Regions from separate parts of the Nonomuraea sp. NPDC026600 genome, predicted to be linked through region 2. Evidence: riboswitches for the same ligand, from Rfam matches in the RefSeq annotation. Region 2 holds a riboswitch; each other region holds the start of a gene.

Region 1 (6,305 bases), on a different contig from region 2:
TCTTCCTGCTGCCGGTCGGCGGGAACCGGCCGAAGTTCCGGCCCGGCGAGCAGCACTGGCTGGGCGGGCAGTGGTACTTCGACGTGGCGGGGCTGATGCGCGAGTGCGCGCGCCGCCGGGCCTATCTCGCGCAGATCTGGCCGTCGGCCCAGTTGGACACGGCTCCGGTACGGCCGGTGCCGCGGCTGCCGGGGAACGGGGTGACGCTGGACTCGGTCCAGTGGGAGGTCGTCATCGGGGCCGATGCCGAGGCGACACCGCTTGACCTGGCCAAACGGATCGGCAGGTCCGGCTATTCGGTGCTCCTGGCCGTACGGAGGATGGCCGCGGCCGGGCTGCTGGCACCACCCGGAGAGACCGCCCCCACGCACGACCCGGCCAAGGGCGCGAGCACCACGCGGGCCACCAAGGAAGGCACGGCACGGCACGCGGCAGGCGGCCCGGCGCACACCGCCACGGACGACGCGGCAGAAGCCACCGAAGACGGCGCACCGCAAGCCGCCGGGGACCGGCAGGGCGCGCTGCCGCGGCGGGTGCCCGGCACGGCCGATCAGCGGCCGGCACACGATTCCGCTGCCCCGGGCCTGCCGCTCGGCCCGCCGATCTCGGCGGACCCCACGGACCTGGCCCTGCTGATGCGCCTGAAGAAGGCACTGGAGGAGCTGACATGAGGTTCCTCCGCCCGCAAAGGAGGCCACCGGTGAAGCTGTGTGAAGAGGTGCTCAGGGAGATGGTTCTCCTGCGCGAGCGCACCCCGGACATCAGCGGGAGCGTCGCCTGCACGGTCGACGGCCTGACCATCGCCTGCGACAACGGCGGCAAAGCCAACGGCAGCAGCGAGCAGACCGCCGCGCTGTCGGCGGCGTTGCTCGCGCTGAGCAGGCGAATGACGATCATGACGTGCCAGGGCGTACTGGAGGAGACGCTCATCTCCGGCACCGCCGGCTTCGCCGCCTTCTACGCGGCGGGCCCCACCATCGTCCTCACAGTCCTGGCTGAGCCCGGCACCAATCTCGGGCTGCTCCGGCTGGAGGGGCGCAAGACGGCGGCCAGTGTGGCCGCCATCGCAGCACGGATTCACTGACCTTGAACGGAGGAAGGCATGGCCAGCATGGACGTCTCTCTCAAGGAGATGATGACGATCGACGGCTCGATCGGAGCGGCGATCGTCGACCACGGCAGCGGCATGGCTCTGGGCGCGCTCGGCGGTTCGAAGGACCTGGATCTCCAGGTCGCCGCGGCGGGTAACACGGAGGTGGTCAAGGCCAAGCTGCGCACGATGGACTCGCTGGGGCTCAAGGAATCCATCGAGGACATCCTGATCACGCTCGGCGGCCAGTACCACATCATCCGGCCGATCACCGGCCGCGGCGGCAAGGGGCTGTTCCTCTATCTCGCCCTGGACCGGGCGCGGTCCAACCTCGCGATGGCCAGGCACCAGCTACGCGGCATCGAGGAGAAGCTGGAGGTCTGAGAGACCCGGTGGCTCGCGTACGGGCGCGGCGAACGCGAGCCACCGTCCTCCAGCGATCTCCGGTACGTCACCCGGTGGTGAGCTTGGTGATGGCGTCGACGATCTCCGGCCACAGCGGTTCGGGCAGATCGTGACCCATGCCGGGGAACGTCAGCAGCCTGGCGCCCGGGATCGCCGCCGCCGTGGCCCGGCCGCCGACGACCGGGACGAGCCGGTCGGCCTCGCCGTGGATGACCAGGGCGGGCACGCCCAGCGTGCCGAGCTGTTCGGTGCGGTCACCGGAGACCAGGATCGCGGCCAGTTGCCGGGTCGTGCCCGGCGGGTCGAAGCTCCGGTCGTACGCCTGGCCGGACATCCGGACGATGCGTTCCCGGTCCAGGTCGAAGCCGGGCGAGCCGATCACCGACCAGGTCGTCAGGGCCTGGGCGAGGACGCCCGCCCGATCGGGCGCGGGCGGTGCGAGCAGCACCGCGCTGGCCTCCGGGGTGGGCGGGGCCACGTTCGGGCCGGGGGTCGACATGATCGAGGTGAGGGTCAGCACGCGTTCGGGGTGCCGGATGGCGAGCGTCTGGGCGATCATCCCGCCCATCGAGGCGCCCACCACATGGGCAGCGGTCCAGCCGAGGGCGTCCATCAGCCCGGCGGCGTCGTCGGCCATGTCGTCCAGCAAATACGACGAGGACGTCCCCAATGCGGGAACGTCCTCGTCGTGCAGGTGCGTGGAGAGACCGGAGTCACGGTTGTCGAATCTGACGACGTGATGGCCCTGCTCCGCCAGGAGCTCGCAGAGCTCGTCGTCCCAGTGGATGAGCTGGGCGCCGAGCCCCATGATGAGGAGCAGGGGACGTCCGTCGGATGAGCCGAAGGTCTCGTAGGCGATCTGGATGCCGTTGGCGACTGCATGCTTGGTCACGGGATCAGAATGACATTCTGTTTCCCGCGAAGCAAAGACCGACGGACCGTCAGCGCTGGAGGAGGAGCTTGCGGCCGACCATCACGCCGCCACCGACGATCGCCAGCCCGGCCCCCAGCACGGCGCCGTTGAGAGCGTCGCTCGACTCGGCGGCCTTCTTGTCGGACACCGGCACCGCGGGCAGGTCGGCGCCCGGAGCGGGCTTGGGGCTGACCGTCTTCGGAGCGGCGACCTGCGGGGGCTTGGCGGGGTTGTGGTCCACGCGGGCGTAGGCACCGGTCGAGTAGGCGACCGGGTAGTTCTTCTTGCCCGGGCCGTTGCCCCACTTGGTGATGATGTAGCCAACCTTGATGTGGCCCTGGCCGCCGACGCCGTCCACACCCAGCGTGCTGGAGTTGAAGCGGCCGCCGGTCAGGTCGGCGAAGGTCTTGGCGTCCAGGTCGAGCATGACACCGCTGGAGGACGGCGTGCCCGGGCCGCGGTCACCGACGAAGAAGGGCATCTTCTTGCCCTTGTAGACAACGTAGCCCTCTGTCATGAGCGGCCAGCTCGGGCTGGCGGCGAGACGCTTCTGCATGGGCTTGCCGCTGGCCGGCAAGCCGGTGTCCCCGGCGCGGCCGGAGGAGTCGTCCCAGAAGTAGGACGCCGTGGTCGAGCCCTTGAGCAGGACCTTCTTGTCAGTGCCGGAGTCGGCGTGCGCGGCCGTGGCGGCACCGATGGACAGGGCGCCGACGAGGGCGGCAGTCAGCATGGCAGAGCGAATAGACATGAAGCAGCAAAGTCCTTTATACGGGTACAGGGAGGAGAGCGCTCGCTAAAGGAGGGGCGTAGCCGGGCGGAATGCCAAACGGTCGCTACGCGACGGAGCGCGGGAAGAGCTTGGGGGATGGTGCCGGTCAGTCGTCGGCGGATGGCAACACGCGGGCGGGCGGCACAGCACGGGAGTTAAACATGCGGTAGGAGTCCTCTCCATCTCGCCTACCGGGTTAGCTGACGGGTTCGGACGTGGAGATGCCCTACCGACCGATGGTCGGATTCACCCCTAAGGAACGGTGGTTCCCCGGTTCTCGCCTGAGCGAAATTCGGCGCCTGCCGGTCGACGCCTCTCTGCTGAAGCGCCAGGTCACCGGCTGGTAACTTCCTTGGACTATATGGAGAGAATCGGACAAAGGCAAACTTAAGCCCATGAATCGGGCGAAGATCTACCTATGAGGTCAAGAAAAAGGGGGGTACGGCATGCCGTACCCCCCGAAAAGCCCTTGTCAACCGCCGCTCTTCCGCCTGAAAGAACGCTTGCTGGCGGCGGGCCCGTGAGCGCCGTGAATCTTGGAAGGGTCGTTGCCCCTGCCACCCGCGCTCGAGTCGGCGTGCTGGCCGCGCTTGCGCTCGAGCGCCTCGCGGAACTTGCGCTTCATCTCGTCCTCGGGAGTTTCGTCGACTTCCGGCTCCGGTGTTTCCGCCATGAGGACCTCCTGGTGTTGGGGACAAGGACAGCTTCGCATGACGGCGCTCAGGACGCGAAACCAGCCTCGACCTTGGGCTGTGGTGTCTCCCGGTCGATGCGCGCGCCGGGCATGGCGATCAGGGCGACCAGCGCCACGAGGGCGCCCGCGACGCCCAGCGAGGGAATGACCAGGGCCGCGGCCGAAGCGTGCGCGGCGGCCAGCCCGTGCAGCGGCGCCTCGGCGGTGATCTCGGAGGTGTACGCGGTGCCGGCCAGCGCCAGCGCGACCGAGCCGCCGATCTGGCGGAAGAACGTCAGGTTCGCCGAGGCCGTGCCGATGTACTGGGGCGGCACCGAGGACTGCACGGCCACGGTCAGGCCGGAGAGCATGGGGCCCATGCCGAGGCCGATCAGCGCCATCCACCCGACGAGCACCCAGGGCGGCGTGTCCAGCGTCAGGCCGGAGCACAGCAGCGCGCCCACGGCCAGCAGGAACGGCGCCGCCACCAGCCACGGCTTGTAGACCCGCGTCCGGCTCATCAGCGCGCCCATGAGGACACTGCCCACCACCATGGCCAGGGTCAGCGGGTAGATCCGCAGCCCCGACTCGGTCGCAGTGGCGCCGAGCGCCTCCTGGAAGTAGCGCGGCAGGAACACCACTCCGGCGAACATGCAGAAGGCGGTGAAGAACGACGTCACGTTGACCAGCGTGTACGTACGGTTGCGGAACAGGTGCAACGGCATGATGGGCGCCTCGGCCCGCCCCTCCACCACCACGAACACCACCAGCAACACCAGAGCCAGCACGATCGGCCCGACCACCGGCACGCTGGTCCAGGTGTGGGCGTCGAGCCCCTTCTCGGTCAGGCCGATGAGCAGCGCGCTGATGGCCACCGTGAACACCCCGATGCCCAGGTAGTCCGGCCGCCCGCCACCATGCCCCGCCTGGCGCGGCAGGCGCAGCACGATGATCCCGATCAGCACCAGGCCGATCGGCACGTTCACGTAGAAGGCCCAGCGCCAGCTCGCGTGGTCGGTGAAGAGCCCGCCCAGGAACGGCCCGGCGAGGTAGCTGAGCGCCATCACCCCGCCCATCGCCCCCTGCACCCGGGCCCCGCCCTTGGTCGGCGGGAACAGCTCGATCACCAGGGCGATGGACAGCGGAAGCAGCGCGCCCGCCCCCAGGCCCTGCAGCGCGCGGAACAGGATGAGCTGGGTCATGTCCTGGGCAACCCCGCACAGCGCGGACCCCACAAGGAACACGGACATGCCGATGAGCAACAGCGGCTTCCTGCCGTGCTGGTCCGACAGCCTTCCATAGAGGGGCACGGTCACGGTCGAGGTCAGCAGGTACGCCGTGACCACCCAGGTGTAGAGATCAACGCCGCCCAGCTCCGCGATGATCCGGGGCAGGGCCGTGCCGACGATGGTCTGGTCGAGCATCGCCAGGAACATGCCGCCGAGCACGGCGACCAGCAGGAGGCCATCGCCTCCGCGCTTCGTGTCAGTAGTCATATGTGGAGATTGACATGTAAGGACTGACATGTCAATCCTTTGGTATGCTGACTTACATGTCCCTACGGATCGCACTGCTCGGACTCCTCGACGCCACGGGGCCGGCCAGCGGCTACGACCTCACGAAATCGTTCGAGCGGTCGCTCAATCACGTCTGGCAGGCCGGGCACACGCAGATCTACCCGGAGCTGGTGAAGATGGCCGCCGACGGGCTGGTGGCGGTCGAGTCGGAGGGGGCACGCGGGCGGAAGCTCTACGCGATCACGCCTGAGGGCGCGAGTCAGCTCCGTTCCTGGCTGGTCGAGCGCGAACCGACCTCCGCGCCGCGCAGCGAGGTGGCGCTCCAGGCGTTCCTGCTCACGCTGCTCGACCGGGAGTCGGCGATCGCGGTGGTCGAGCGGATCAGAGCGCAGTTCGCGGAGCGGCTGACCGTCCTGGAGTGCAAACCCAAGGACACCCCGGGATTCGGCAGGTACGCGCTCCGCCTGGGTCTCGCCCAGGGCCGTGCGTCGCTCACCTGGGCCGACGAGACCCTGGCCGAGCTACGCGACGCCGTCGGACGCGACTGACCGCTGCGCCGGGGCGCGTCCGACGGCTGTCAGCGGGGCGGTCAGGCGAGAAGGGCCAGCTCATCGGCGGTGAGGACGAGGTCGGTCGCGGCGGCCGAGTCCACGATGGTCTCCGGCCTGCTGGCGCCGGGGATGGGGATCACCACCGGGCTGCGCGCCAGCTCCCAGGCGAGGCAGACCTGCTGCGGAGACACGCCCCGCTCCGCCGCCACCCTGGCGAACGCCGCGTGCTGGCCGCCCAGCTCCGACGCCGAGCTGATGCCGCCCAGCGGCGACCACGGCAGGAACGCCAGCCCCAGTTCCGCGCACACGTCGATCTCCGGCTCGCTGGACCGGAACCGCGGCGAGTACTGGTTCTGCACACTGGCCAGCCGCCCGCCGAGGATCTCG
Region 2 (6,305 bases):
GGCTGGAGCGCGACGGCCTGGTGCGGCGCACGGTCACGCCCTCGGTGCCGGTCCGGGTCGACTACGAGCTCACATCGCTCGGCGAGAGCCTGATGCCGCTGGTGGCCGCGATCAAGGGCTGGGCCGAGGCCAACATCCAGATCGTCGAAGCGGCCAGGAAGACGTACGACGCCACCGCCTGACCGTCTGCGGGCAGGATCTCCGGGCCGCAGCGGCCACGTGCCGCGTAACGTTCAGGCCGCCGACGGCGGTTAGGTTGACAGCGGTCCCGCGTCCGGCGGCGAGTAGGAGAACAGTGATCAGTTCGGCCTCGTTCGGCAGCGTCCGGATCAGCTCGGTCGCGATCGCCTCGGCACCCGCCCGCGGGCGCTCTCTTTTGACCAGCCCGCGCGGGCGGCTGTGGTCGGTCCGTGGAGTTCATGAGCAGGAACGATTCCACCGGCTCTGTCGGATCGCCTTTGCCGAGCGGGTCGGAGCCGTGTCCGAAACGGGGATCGCGCGGCAGGGCTCGTACGTACAGCCCGGCCAGGTACGAAAGAGTGGCCCACACCGCTGTATTTCCCGATATTTCGTATATGGAGCGCGGCGGAAAATCGGCGTCCCAGGGATCGAAGCCCAGCATGTCCGTGGTGCTCGGCGGTGGTGGGTCGGAGCCCTTGTAAGGACGGCTGTGCTCGCTCATCAGGCCCCGAAGTGTGCCGACATATGGCGAGTACTTCACATATAGAGGATCATGTCAATGTCGATCGTCAAATGTGAGGATTGGCTTGCTTGACGACCTTTCCAGAATGCGTTTACCTTCTGCTCGGACAGAGACGTCTCGAGTTCTGCTGTTGGGGGGAGGGCTCCCGATGTATGTGCTCACTGAAGGCGTTGAGCTCAGCCATGCGGATCTGGCGTTGCTGGCGGAGCTTGCCAAGGGAGTCACGGTTGACCGGGTGGGCAGACGATTGGATATCAGCGGGCGCACGGTACGCCGGAGATTGCGGGGTATCTGCGACCGCATCGGAGTCGCCACCGCGATCGAGGCCGTGGCTTGGGCCGCCCGCCGTCAGCTCATCTGACCGCGCCGGCGGGCCCGCCGCCGGAGCCCCTGCCGCCAGACCCCGGCTGTCAGAGCGTTCGCCGCCGGCGCTTGCTGCTCGGGCGCCTGTCGCCAGGGCGCCTGCTGCCGGGACGCCTGCTGTCAGAGCGCCGGAAGTTCAGTCGGCGATGCGTACGGCACCCGCGAACGGACGGCGAGCGATGGACGCGATGCGCACGACGTCGCCGGTCTGCGGTGCGTGGACCATCATGCCGCCACCAATGTAGATGCCGACGTGGTGCAGGTCGCCGTAGAAGAAGACCAGGTCGCCGGCGCGCAGCTCCTCCTTGGAGATGTGCCGGCCGGCCGTCCACTGATCGCCGGTGTAGTGCGGCAGTGAGATGCCCACCCGCTGGTAGGCCGCCATCACCAGGCCGGAGCAGTCGTACGAGCTCGGGCCCTCGGCGCCCCAGACGTAGGGCTTGAGCTGCTGCGTGAGCGCCCACCTGGCGGCTATGGCGGCCTTGCCGGCGCCGATGACCGGCAGGTTCACCTTCACGGCGCGCGAGCCGGGGCGGCCCGCCTCGCCGATCGCGCGCTTGAAGAGGCTGCTCTCGACCTTGGCGACCAGCTTGGTGATCTTGTCGCGCTTGGTGCCGAGGCCGTCGACGATCTCCTGGACCTCGTCGATGCGCGTCTTGGCGCTGGTCCTGGCCCGCTCGGCGGCCTCCCTGGCCGCGGTCACCAGGTTGACCTCGGCGCCCTGCTGCTGCTCCAGCGCGTAGGTGGTGGCCGCCCGGTCGAGGAAGCTCTCGGGGTCGTCGGAGGTGGTGAACGCCAGGGACTGGCCGAGGCCGCCGTTGATGTAGGCGTTCTGGGCCAGCAGCGAGGCCTTGGCGCGCTTGACGGCCAGATCGGACTCGCTGGTGGCCAGCGTCTTCTGGGCCGCCTCGACCGCCTTCTTGGCGGTCTTGAGCTTCTCCCGCTGGCCGTTGTACTGCTCGCTGAGCGTCTCGATCTGGGTGTGGAGCTCCTCGGCCTGCTTGGACAGGGCCTTCAGCGAGGGCTTGGGATCGGCGACGGCGGAGCCGACGGGGATGGCGAACAGGAGGGTGGCGACGGTAGCCGCGATGACACCCAAGCGGGTGGAGGCTCTCCGGGATCCCGGAGGGCGGGCGTGAGCGCCCGCCGGCTTCCCCTCGCGATTGCGGGTGTACTTCACCAACCAGCTCCTCTCATCGGCGCCTACCGGGTTAGCTGACGGGTTCGGGCCGGAGCAGCCCTACCGAACGAACCGCTCGGATTCACCCCAGGGTGGCGTCAGGATGAGCTCGCCACCGGCGGGTCCCCGGTTCTCCTCGCGGAGATTGGGCGCGTCTCCACGCTTGGCTCGCGCGGGTGACATCGTCGCTGGACACTAGTGCACTCGGCGTTCGTGCTCAACCAGAACTGCCAAGTCAGTAGAGGTTTCGCAACCGAAGGGTCACGAGAGGGTCTCGTGCTTGGCCGTACAGAACAGACTTTATGTCCTTTTTCCACCAAGTTCGCCAAGACATGGAAGCCTAGGAGTCAAGGGATCCCCCATCGTGTTCGATCAACCACCAGATGTCATGAGATGGGGGAGAGGTCGCAGTTAGGGGTGAGCCGTAATCGGATCTGTACTCTGGAGACCCATGGAGCAGGTCGCCGAAGTGACAGTCCCGGACACGGAAATCGTCGTCCGGCGTGCCCGCACGCCGGATGTCAGGACGATTAGGCGCCTGGTCGACACCTACGCGGGCGCCGGACCGCGGCTTCTGGAGAAGGCCACGGTCACCCTGTACGAGGACGTGCAGGAGTTCTGGATCGCCGAGCGCGGTGGCCTGGTGGTCGGCTGCGGCGCGCTGCATGTGCTTTGGGAGGATCTCGCGGAGATTCGTACGGTGGCCGTCAACCCGGAGTTCCGCGGCCTCGGAATCGGGCACCGGATCGTCTCTTCCTTGATCATTACCGCTCGAGAGCTCGGCCTGCGCCGGGTATTCTGTCTGACTTTTGAGGTCGATTTCTTCGCGAGGCATGGATTCCGCCCGGTTCAGGGCACTCCGGTCTCGCCAGAGGTCTACGCGGAGCTGCTGGCCTCGTACGACGAGGGTGTCGCCGAGTTCCTCGACTTGGAACACGTCAAGCCCAACACTCTGGGGAACACCCGCATGCTGCTCCACCTGACATCGGGTGACGCGGACCTTGACTAATGCGAAAGGTGATTGTTGATACCTATGTCGATACGTTGGGCAGCACAGGCATGTGTCCTGACACGTGCCACATGCGCACTCGAAGCGAGGTGACACGGTGAGCACCGGACAGCCGCCGTATCCACAGGATGATTCCGGCGAGCACTCTGCGCCTGGCGGGACTCCCGAATACGGACATCACAACGCGGGCCGTCCCTATGGCGAGCCCGACCCGGATGTAACGGTCGTTGGCTACCGGGCGGACGACGCCTATGGTCAGCAACCCAACTATGGCCAGCAGCAACCGCCGCAGTACGGCCAGCAGCCCCAGTACGGGCAGCAGCAGCAGCCGGGCTACGGCCAGCAGCCGCAATATGGCCAGCAGCAGCCGTCGCAGTACGGTCAGCAGCCGCAGTACGGGCAGCAGCCCGGCTATGGCCAGCAACCCGAGTACGGCCAGCAGCCCGGCTACGGGCAGCAGCAGGCTTCGGGCCAGCAGCCCGAGTACGGCCAGCCTGGTTATGGCCAGCAGCAGCCGCAACCGCAGCCCGGTTACGGCCAGCAGCCCGGCTATGGTCAGCAGCAGCCGTCCCAGCCGGGATATGGCCAGCAGCCTGGGTACGGTCAGCAGCCTGGTTATGGCCAGCAGCCCGCGTCGGGCCAGCAGCCCGGCTATGGTCAGCAGCCTGATTACGGTCAGCAGCCGCAATCGCAGCCCGGTTACGGTCAGCAGCCTGGTTATGGCCAGCAGCCCGCGTCGGGCCAGCAGCCCGGCTATGGTCAGCAACCCCAGTACGGGCAGCAGCAGCAGTCCCAGCCGGGTTACGGTCAGCAGCAGCCGCAGTACGGCGGCCAGCCCGGATACGGGCAGCCGCAGCAACCCCAGTACGGCCAGCAGCCCGGTTACGGCGCCCAGCCGCACGGGATGCAGCCGCCCGGAGCCCCGGCCCCGCTCGCCGAGTGGTGGCAGCGGCTCGTGGCGAGGATCATCGACGGTGTCATCTTCGGCATCGTGTCCGGGGTGCTGGGCCTCATTCTCGCGGCCATCCTGCTCAGCAGCTACAACTCCGTGACCGGTACGTCGAGCGGCCTGCTGGGCCCGCTCGCCTACGGGATCGTGCAGACCATCCTGATGACGGCGATTTATGTCGCCTACGAGTACTTCATGACCAAGATGAGCGGCCAGACGGTCGGCAAGCTGGTCATGGGTATCAAGATCGTGCCCATGGGCAACATGCTGCCGCCCGGCGGCCTGCCCAACGAGGTGGCGCTCAAGCGGGCGGCCATCACCTGGGGCGGATACCTCCTCGGCATCATCCCGTTCGTCGGGACGCTGCTCGGCGGGATCGCCGTCGCGCTGAACGGTGCCTCCCAGCTCTGGGACAAGCCGCTGCAGCAGACGTTCGCCGACAAGTTCAGCAACACCGTGGTCGTGAAGATCAAGTAGTCCTCGCGAGCGCGAAACAGAGGTCGGCCGGTTGGCCGGCCTCTGTTTTGTGTGTGCGGGCCGTACCAAAATGGGTAGCGGTCGGTTCGCCGAAGGGTCGAGGTGGGTTATGGCCGGGTCGCCGCCGTGGAGTGACGTGGTCCCAGCGGAATGGTGGGAACGGCTGGCCGCCCGCCTCATTGAAGCCCTCGTCTTCGGTGTCTTCTATTACATTCTGTTCGTCGCGCTCTGGGCGGCCTTTCGAACTGTCGGGTTGCTGGAGGCGTTCGACGGCCGGCTGCCCGGCGTGTTCGCGTGGCTGCTCGCCGGGCTGGGATATACGGTCTATGACTGGACCGCGCTTTCCATGGGCGGCCGCACCTTCGGCAAAGCGATCATGAAGATTCGCCTGGCACCTGGTGGCCTTCGGCGAGGTGCGCTGCTGAAACGGTCCCTGATCTATCCCGGAGCCGTCATGGTGATGGGCATTCCGGTGGTCAATGTGCTGGCCGGAATCTTCGTCTTCGGGGTCGGGATCCTCATCTTGATCGACAAGCCGCTGCAGCGCGGTCCGCACGACAGGCTCGCCGGAACACTGGTGTCCAAAGATCTTCGCTGAGCCTTCGGTACCTGGGCTGATGCCTTTCCGTAAAATTTTCACTTGATCCGGTAAGGAGTCTGGAGAGACTGGCATTAGGCTGTGAGACGTCCGGGTTGCCGGATGTTGACGCCCTTGGCACACGGACGGCATCCGTGTACCACTATGGTCAGGTGCGGGCGGTTGTCCACCTCATGTGGCATGAGGGGCGCTCATGCCGGGGCCGCTTGTGGATAAAGCGCCCATCGAAACCCCCGGTCCGCTGTGGAGACGAGGACGAATGCAGGCCCTTACCGACGTATTGTCAGCCCTCATCCCACCCGTGGTCGTGGGCGGCGCCTTCATCTTTGGCGTAGTGAAGTTGGTCCGATCCGAGGCCGCCGGACGCCGGCCAAACCGCCAGGATCAGGCCGAGAACTCCAACTGATCGGTGACTCAGCGGAATCCCTGTAGCGCTGAATTGTCTCCACGCCTTTCCGGGTATATGTTTGCCCTGGCGAATGAAACAATGCTCCGCGAAAGGATTGCGTAGATGGCCAAGCAGATCCAGGAGATTCTCATCGATGACCTCGATGGGGGCGAGGCCAATGAGACGGTCAGCTTCGCTATTGACGGCTCCTCCTATGAGATTGACCTGAGCGACCTTAACGCCAAGAAGCTGAGGGACGCGCTCACGCCTTTCGTACAGCACGCTCGTCGGTCCGGTGCCGTGACCACGCGTCGGCGCGGTCGCGGCGGACAGCGTGCGATGAGCCGCGAGAAGAGCTCGGAGATCCGGCAGTGGGCCAAGGCTCACGGTCTGCCGGTGAGCGAGCGCGGCCGAATCGCCTCCACCGTGGTGGAGAAGTACGAAGCAGCTCACTGAGAGAGTCATCTCCCGACCATGCGCTTATGCCGCTCGCCTAAGGACCCCGGCGAACGCCATAAGCGCATGATCATTTTATCGGCTCTTCTCAAATGCTGGACAGTTCGCGTGGCGATCTTCTAATCGCCCATATGTGATCATTTTGGGCTGGCCGCTCGGTGGATTCCGGGCGGTTTTCTGTT
Region 3 (6,305 bases), on a different contig from region 2:
GGCAGGACGTCGGGTGGTACGTCCCCGTCCTCCCGTTCCATCACGAAGAACGGGGTGCCCAGCGGACCGGGGTCGGGCTCGAACCAAAGGGCCCTCGGTGCTGGGATTCCAGCTTTTTCCCTGGCAGAACGCATGATCTCGAACTGGGCCCGCAAGTCGTACGAAGGGAAAACCGGTACGGCTTCCTGGGCGGGCGCCATCCTGGCCACGCACCGGGTACGCTCTCCGGACCAGGACGCGGTGAAGAAGAGGGTCTCGCTCGACATGCCGTTTCCCGTGGGCCGCGACAATTCGGAGACCGTCACCGGCCGGCCGACTTGTTCACTGAGCCAGGCTCCCACCCGATCGCGCAGTTCATCCAGGTCGCGGGTGGAGGTACGCATCTGATCCGTCACGGTCGGCCTCCAGGGTGAACACCGGGTGAACGCGGTCCCCGGCACAGTCGTATACCCCTAGCAAGCGCTTGTCCATACACGACCTGCCGTTACGGTCAGGTACACGACAGCCGTACCCTTGTCTGAAAGGGCATGTCACGAAGGGACCGTGGGATGAGTTCAGCGGGTGAAGGCCTGTCTCGCCCGCTTCCCGAGCAGGTGAGACTCAACGTCGTCGATCTGGCGGCGCAGGTCCTCGGGTCCATGCCCGCTGCCACGATTCCGCCGCCGCTGCGCGGGATCGCCAAATTCGATCCGCGCAAGCGCGCCAAGCTGGGCAGCGCGCCCATCGCCGCCCAGTTGGAGAACGACAAGGAGTTCCGCGAGGTGGTCGCCGAGTCGGTGGCCGCCGGATGGCCCGAGCTCGTCGCCTCGCTGGTCGAGGGCAACGTGCCGCCCGCCGCCGACCCCGTGCTGGTGGCCGCCGCGGCCTACCTGACGCGCCCGGTCGGCTGGGCGGAGATGGTCGAGGCCGCCCGGGCCGACCTGGAGCAGTCGGCGGTCGCGGCCGAGGGGTCCGAGCGTGAAGAGGCGGTCAACCGGCTGCGGGAGCAGCTCGCCGCCCAGAAGAGCGCCGCCAAGGAGGAGTCCGATCGGCTGCGCGAGCAGCTCAGGCTGGCCCGCGCCGAGAACGCCGACCTGCGCCGCAAGCTCCACGACGCCCGCGAGCGGAGCAAGACCGCCGTACGCCGCGCGGAGGAGATGGAGCACGCGGCCGACGACGCCAAGTCCGCCGCGTCGGCGGCGGGCAGCGCGGGCGAGTCGGAGCTGCGCAGGCTCCGCGAGCGGCTGGCCGACGTGGAGAAACAGCTCGAAGCCTCGCGCCGGGCCGCGCGCGAGGGCAGGAGCATCGAGGACGCCCGCGTCAGAGTGCTGCTCGACGCGCTGCAGGACGCCTCCGCCGGGCTGCGCAGGGAGCTGGCCCTGCCCACCATGATCAGCAGGCCCGCCGACTCGGTCGCCGCGCTCACGGGCGAGCGCCCCGGCGTCAGAGGCGTGCCCGCGCGCGCCCTGGCCGACGACGATCCGCAACTCCTCGACCAGTTGCTCGCGCTGCCGCAGGTGCATCTGATCATCGACGGCTACAACGTGACCAAGACCGGTTACGGCACGCTGACCCTGGCCGATCAGCGCACCCGGCTGATGACCGGCCTCGGCGGGCTGGTCGCGCAGACCAGGGTCGAGGTGACCGTGGTCTTCGACGGCGCCGAGCTCAACGCGCCCGTCCAGGTGGTGGCACCGCGCGGCGTGCGGGTGCTCTTCAGCGCGCCCGGCGAGATCGCCGACGACCTGATCCGCCAGCTCGTCCGGGCCGAGCCGCCAGGACGGGCCATGGCGGTGGTCTCCTCCGATCGCGAGGTGGCCGAATCCGTCCGTCGCATGGGAGCCAGACCGGTTCCGTCAGGTCTGCTGTTGCGCAGGCTGGGCCGCGCCTAGATTACGAATCGGCCGTTCAGGTAAAAGCACACCCGCCACTTCTGTACCATTTCGCCCCAGATGTATTCCCTGGGAGGCGACACTGTGAGGTTTGGCCGGGTGCCACTGGCTGCGGGTCTCGCGATCGGGCTGCTGCTGTCCCCAACGAGCGAGGCACTGGCCGCGCCGAAGCCCACGATCAAGCAGGCGAAAGCCAAGCTCAAAAAGCTGAACGACAAGGCCGACAAGGTCGTCGACCGTTACAACACGGCGACCGAGAAGTACAAAACGGCCCAGGGCGAGTACGGCAAGCTGAACGCGAGCTACAAGCGCAAGCTGGAGACGGTCGCCACGCTGCACGCCCAGGTGGTCGCGATGGCCGTCGACACCTACAAGCTCGGCCCCGACGCCGGCTCCTGGCCCACGATGGTCGGCCAGCCGGACCCCACGGGCATGCTGGGCAGCCTGGCGCTCGCGGACCAGTTGTCGCAGGAGAAGCTGGAGCGGCTGGTGGCCTTCGACCGGGAGAACCGCGGCCTCAAGGACGAGCGCGACAAGGCCGAGACGGCGCTGCAGGCGGCCGACAAGGAGCGCGACGGGGTCGAGAAGGAACGTTCGGAGGTCCGCAAGCTCATCGCGCAGCAGAAGAAGCTGCTCGACAAGCTCGGCGCCTACAAGACCGGCGACCCGAACAGCACCGGCATCAAGTACACCGGCGCGGCCTCCGGCAACGCCGCCGCGGTGCTCAGGTTCGCGTACGCGCAGGTGGGCAAGCCGTACGTGTTCGGCGGTACGGGGCCGCGCGGCTGGGACTGCTCGGGGCTCACCCAGGCGTCGTGGCGCGCGGCGGGCGTCTCGCTGCCCCGCACCACCTGGCAGCAGTGGGCCTGGGGTTCCTCCCGCAAGGTGGATCTGAAGGATCTGCAGCCGGGGGATCTCATCTTCAGCTCGGGGCTGGGGCATGTGAGCATTTACGCGGGCAACGGGCAGATCGTCCACGCGCCCCAGACCGGCGACGTGGTCAAAGTCGTCACCCTCTCCTCCTACGGTGGCAGCCTGGTGGGGGCCATCCGCCCGTAGCGCTTTTGCTGAGTTCAAAAGCGTTATTTTTCTGTACGGCCAAGCACGGTGGGCCCCGCCCGCCGTGCGGGGCCGGGGCCTGTCCAGGGGCACGCTCCTCCGGTGGAGACGGCTGCGCGCCGTGACGTGCGCATTCTTGGCCCCGGTCCGTGGATTCCGGCGCCCGGGGTCGCGTGCTGAAGAGTGATAAATGCCACGTCGGTGTCCGTGTTCCCGGCGTGTGTGGCGAGCTCAGCGTGGCGCGTCTGGCGCTCTGAGTGAGCGTGGCGCGCGTGCGCAAGGCGGGGTCGCGGCGTGGCCCACATCGACCATACCGGCGGCGGGGTCATGCTCGGCGTGCTTTTCGCATGCTCGCCGAGCCGCGACGGCCGACGGGGGCCGTACTTGTCCTGGGATCTCGGCCGGAGATCGTCGAGGGTTCTTTGGATCTAGGGCGAATGGTGTTCGGGGGGCTGCGACCGCTGTGACCAGCGATCTGGTGCTAACGGGACCAGTGGTGCAGAAGTGACGAATGGGACCTGACAGATCGAGGTATCGTCAAGTGTGAGAAGGGTCACATTTGCGTAACATAAACCGCTGCTCCATCTGGGATTGCGGTCCTGACTGAGGGGTCTGCCTGATCCTGACAACCCCATGACGCCTTTGCCAGTTCGTTACTTAGGGCGTAGCTTCTGGCCTCGCGGCGAACAAGCCATGGCGTCGCGGCTCTCCATCGGGTCTCCGATGTGGACAGATAGAAAAACCGTTCGGTCACCGCCATTTCCCAATGTCACCAATTGCGGCGGTGGCCTGCCGAATCCGTGCAGCCAGGAGCACGGAACCGGGGACCCAGCGATCCCGTCCCAGGGATCAGGGGTGAATCGGCGCTTATCGCGCCGTAGGGCGACTTCCAGGCCCGAATCCGTCAGCTAACCCGGTAGGCGTTCGTGGAAGATCCAAGGAGAAATCCTGTCTACCTCCCCCTATAACCCCCGTCTGTCCCGCCTTGCCCTGAGTGGCGCAGCACTAACGATGACCGTGACGGCCGGAGGTGTGGTCCTCCACGCCCCGACGGCGCAGGCGACGACGGCGCGCGAACCGGCCAGTGTTTCCCGGACGACCACCACGGCGGGTAAGACCGTCAAGTCCGTGAAGAAGACCGCGCACCAGACGGCGGTCGCTCGGCAACAGGCGAGGGCCCGCACGGCCGTATCCGTGGCCAAGGACCAGCTCGGTGACCCGTACCGTTACGGGGCCACAGGACCCGGTTCCTTTGACTGCTCCGGTCTCGTCCAGTACGCCTGGAAGAAGGCCGGCGTCAAGATCCCACGCGTGACGAACAGCCAGTTCGCAGGCATCAAGAAGAAGGTCTCCTGGAAGAATCTGAAGCCAGGCGACCTGCTGTTCTTCCATGGGCTCGGCCACGTTGGCATGTTCGTCGGCAACGGCAAGATGATCCATTCGCCGAGAACAGGTCAGACGGTGCGCATCGAGAAGCTCAACGGATGGCGCAAGGCGTCGTTCGCGGGCGCGGTGCGTCCCGGTCTGTAAGGCGGTGCGTCCCGGCCTGTATGACCGTCACGAAGGTCCCGTCCCGCTGGGGACGGGACCTTCGCGCATTTTCCCGTGACGGCCGGTCTCCCGCGGTGGGCGACTACCATCGGGGAACGTGTCCGTGCAGGTGAGCCGCCGAGTCGTGGTGGCGGGGGTGCTGCTCCTGGCCCTCGCCTCGGCCAGTGCCGTCCCGCACCGGGCCACCGGGACGGGTGACCTCGCGGCGACGGTTCGTGACCTGCCGTCCGGTGGTCGTGAGCAGCCTGTGGCGGGTCGCGGCCCGACGCCCGGTGATCGCGAGCTCCCGGCGGAGGCGCGGGGCCTCTGGGGTGACGGGGCGGATGTCGTACGAGGTGCGCGTTCGGTCGTGGTCGGTCACCACGCGGCCACCGAGCTGCTTCGCGACCTGGCGCGCAGGGCCGACGCCGCCGGGACGCGTGTCTCCGCCGTGCTCGGACGGCCGGTGCGGCCCGTGGTGCTCGTGCCTGGTTCGACGGCCGAGGCCGCGCGGGTGGCCGGGGTGGGGAGTGTCGCCGGGCTGGCGGCGGTGGCCGATGGCGGGCGGGTCGTCGTGGTGCCCGAGTACTTCGGCCGGCTGACCCCGACCGGGCGGGACGTCGTGCTCACCCACGAGCTCACCCACGTCGCCGCCGGGACGGAGCGGCTGCCTGTGTGGCTCTATGAGGGGTTCGCCGACTACGTGGGCTACCGCGACGCGGGGCTGCCGGTTCGGGTCGCCGCCGCTGAGCTGGCCGCCGAGGTGCGGGCCGGGCGCTTGCCGGGCGGGTTGCCGGGGCCTGAGGCATTCGCACCCTCTTCCCGGGACCCTGTACGGCTGGCACGGGCCTACCAGGAGGCGTGGCTGGCGTGTCGCTTCATCGCCGAGCGGTTCGGTGAGGGGACTCTGGTGAGGCTCTACCGTGATGCCCAGACGGGTGGCATCGACCGGGGGCTCGCCAGGCTCGGGCTCTCGGCAGGGACGTTGACGGCACGGTGGCGCGACTACGTGCGGGACCAGCTTGCGTAAGGGGAACGCGGATGGACGATCTGCAGAGCACCGACAACATGCCGCCTGACGACGACGCGGACCCCGCCGCCCGGCACCCGGGCTCACAGCCCGGTGAGAACGCCGCGCTGCCCGAGCCGCCCGGCCCCGGCGCCGTGTCGACTGGGCGGTCCGATGGAGACGACGTGCCGTTCGGGGCGGATGCCGGGCCGGCGGGGTCGGATACCGCCCCGGACACCGGGCAGACCGCACCGGGTGGGTGGGCCGCACCAGATGGGGGCTCCGCATCGGGCGGGCAGGCCACGCCAGGGAGGCAGGCCCCGCCAGGGAGGCGGGCCACACCTGACGGGAACGCCGCGCCAGGGGGACAGGCCATGCCGAGCGGGAACGTCGCGCCAGGCGCCCCCGCTACGCCCGCGCGTGCTGGGACCGGTTGGGCCTTGGTCCTGCTCGGGGTGGTGATCCTGGTCGTGGTGGCGTTGGCGACGCCGTGGCGGGTGATGCCGCCGGGCACTCCCACCGTGCCGCCGGATCCGGCGCGTGACTTCAGTGCGGGCGAGATCGCCAGGGCCGCCGCGTTCGACGCCGCCACCAGCGTCCCCGGGTACCTGTCGCTCGGGCTGACCGTGCTGTTCGCGGGGTTGCTGGTGCTCACGCCGTTCGGGGCCAAGGTGCTGGGCGGGCTGCGCGGGCCGTGGTGGGTGCGGGTGGTGCTCGGGGTGACGGTGCTGACCGCGATCGTGGAGGCGGTCCGGTGGCCGCTGGGCGTCTGGTTCGAGGTGGTGCTGCGTGACTACGGCCTGTCCACGCAGGACTGGGCCGGCTGGACCGGGGAC

The links. Region 2 has a riboswitch for cyclic di-AMP ahead of AB0F17_RS12570 (NlpC/P60 family protein). Riboswitches for the same ligand answer to the same signal wherever they lie in the genome.
Region 1: another riboswitch for cyclic di-AMP. It lies ahead of AB0F17_RS14915 (hypothetical protein); the one in region 2 lies ahead of AB0F17_RS12570 (NlpC/P60 family protein).
Region 3: another riboswitch for cyclic di-AMP. It lies ahead of AB0F17_RS45155 (C40 family peptidase); the one in region 2 lies ahead of AB0F17_RS12570 (NlpC/P60 family protein).

The regions. Positions count from the first base shown of each region.
Region 1 is NZ_JBEZYD010000005.1:398,394-404,698, reverse strand. It holds gene AB0F17_RS14935 (hypothetical protein) at 1-671, shown strand, start outside; gene AB0F17_RS14930 (roadblock/LC7 domain-containing protein) at 701-1,084, shown strand; gene AB0F17_RS14925 (hypothetical protein) at 1,103-1,474, shown strand; gene AB0F17_RS14920 (alpha/beta hydrolase) at 1,542-2,387, opposite strand; gene AB0F17_RS14915 (hypothetical protein) at 2,437-3,138, opposite strand; cyclic di-AMP (ydaO/yuaA leader) riboswitch at 3,348-3,485, opposite strand; gene AB0F17_RS14910 (DUF5302 domain-containing protein) at 3,650-3,850, opposite strand; gene AB0F17_RS14905 (MDR family MFS transporter) at 3,898-5,346, opposite strand; gene AB0F17_RS14900 (PadR family transcriptional regulator) at 5,403-5,915, shown strand; gene AB0F17_RS14895 (aldo/keto reductase) at 5,957-6,305, opposite strand, start outside.
Region 2 is NZ_JBEZYD010000004.1:490,292-496,596, reverse strand. It holds gene AB0F17_RS12580 (helix-turn-helix domain-containing protein) at 1-182, shown strand, start outside; gene AB0F17_RS12575 (LuxR C-terminal-related transcriptional regulator) at 852-1,064, shown strand; gene AB0F17_RS12570 (NlpC/P60 family protein) at 1,203-2,165, opposite strand; cyclic di-AMP (ydaO/yuaA leader) riboswitch at 2,252-2,408, opposite strand; gene AB0F17_RS12565 (amino-acid N-acetyltransferase) at 2,698-3,255, shown strand; gene AB0F17_RS12560 (hypothetical protein) at 3,278-4,156, opposite strand; gene AB0F17_RS12555 (RDD family protein) at 4,160-4,681, shown strand; gene AB0F17_RS12550 (RDD family protein) at 4,818-5,279, shown strand; gene AB0F17_RS12545 (Lsr2 family protein) at 5,791-6,123, shown strand.
Region 3 is NZ_JBEZYD010000028.1:153,115-159,419, forward strand. It holds gene AB0F17_RS45140 (phosphotransferase family protein) at 1-395, opposite strand, end outside; gene AB0F17_RS45145 (NYN domain-containing protein) at 549-1,871, shown strand; gene AB0F17_RS45150 (C40 family peptidase) at 1,971-2,930, shown strand; cyclic di-AMP (ydaO/yuaA leader) riboswitch at 3,711-3,868, shown strand; gene AB0F17_RS45155 (C40 family peptidase) at 3,942-4,460, shown strand; gene AB0F17_RS45160 (hypothetical protein) at 4,579-5,490, shown strand; gene AB0F17_RS45165 (M48 family metalloprotease) at 5,502-6,305, shown strand, end outside.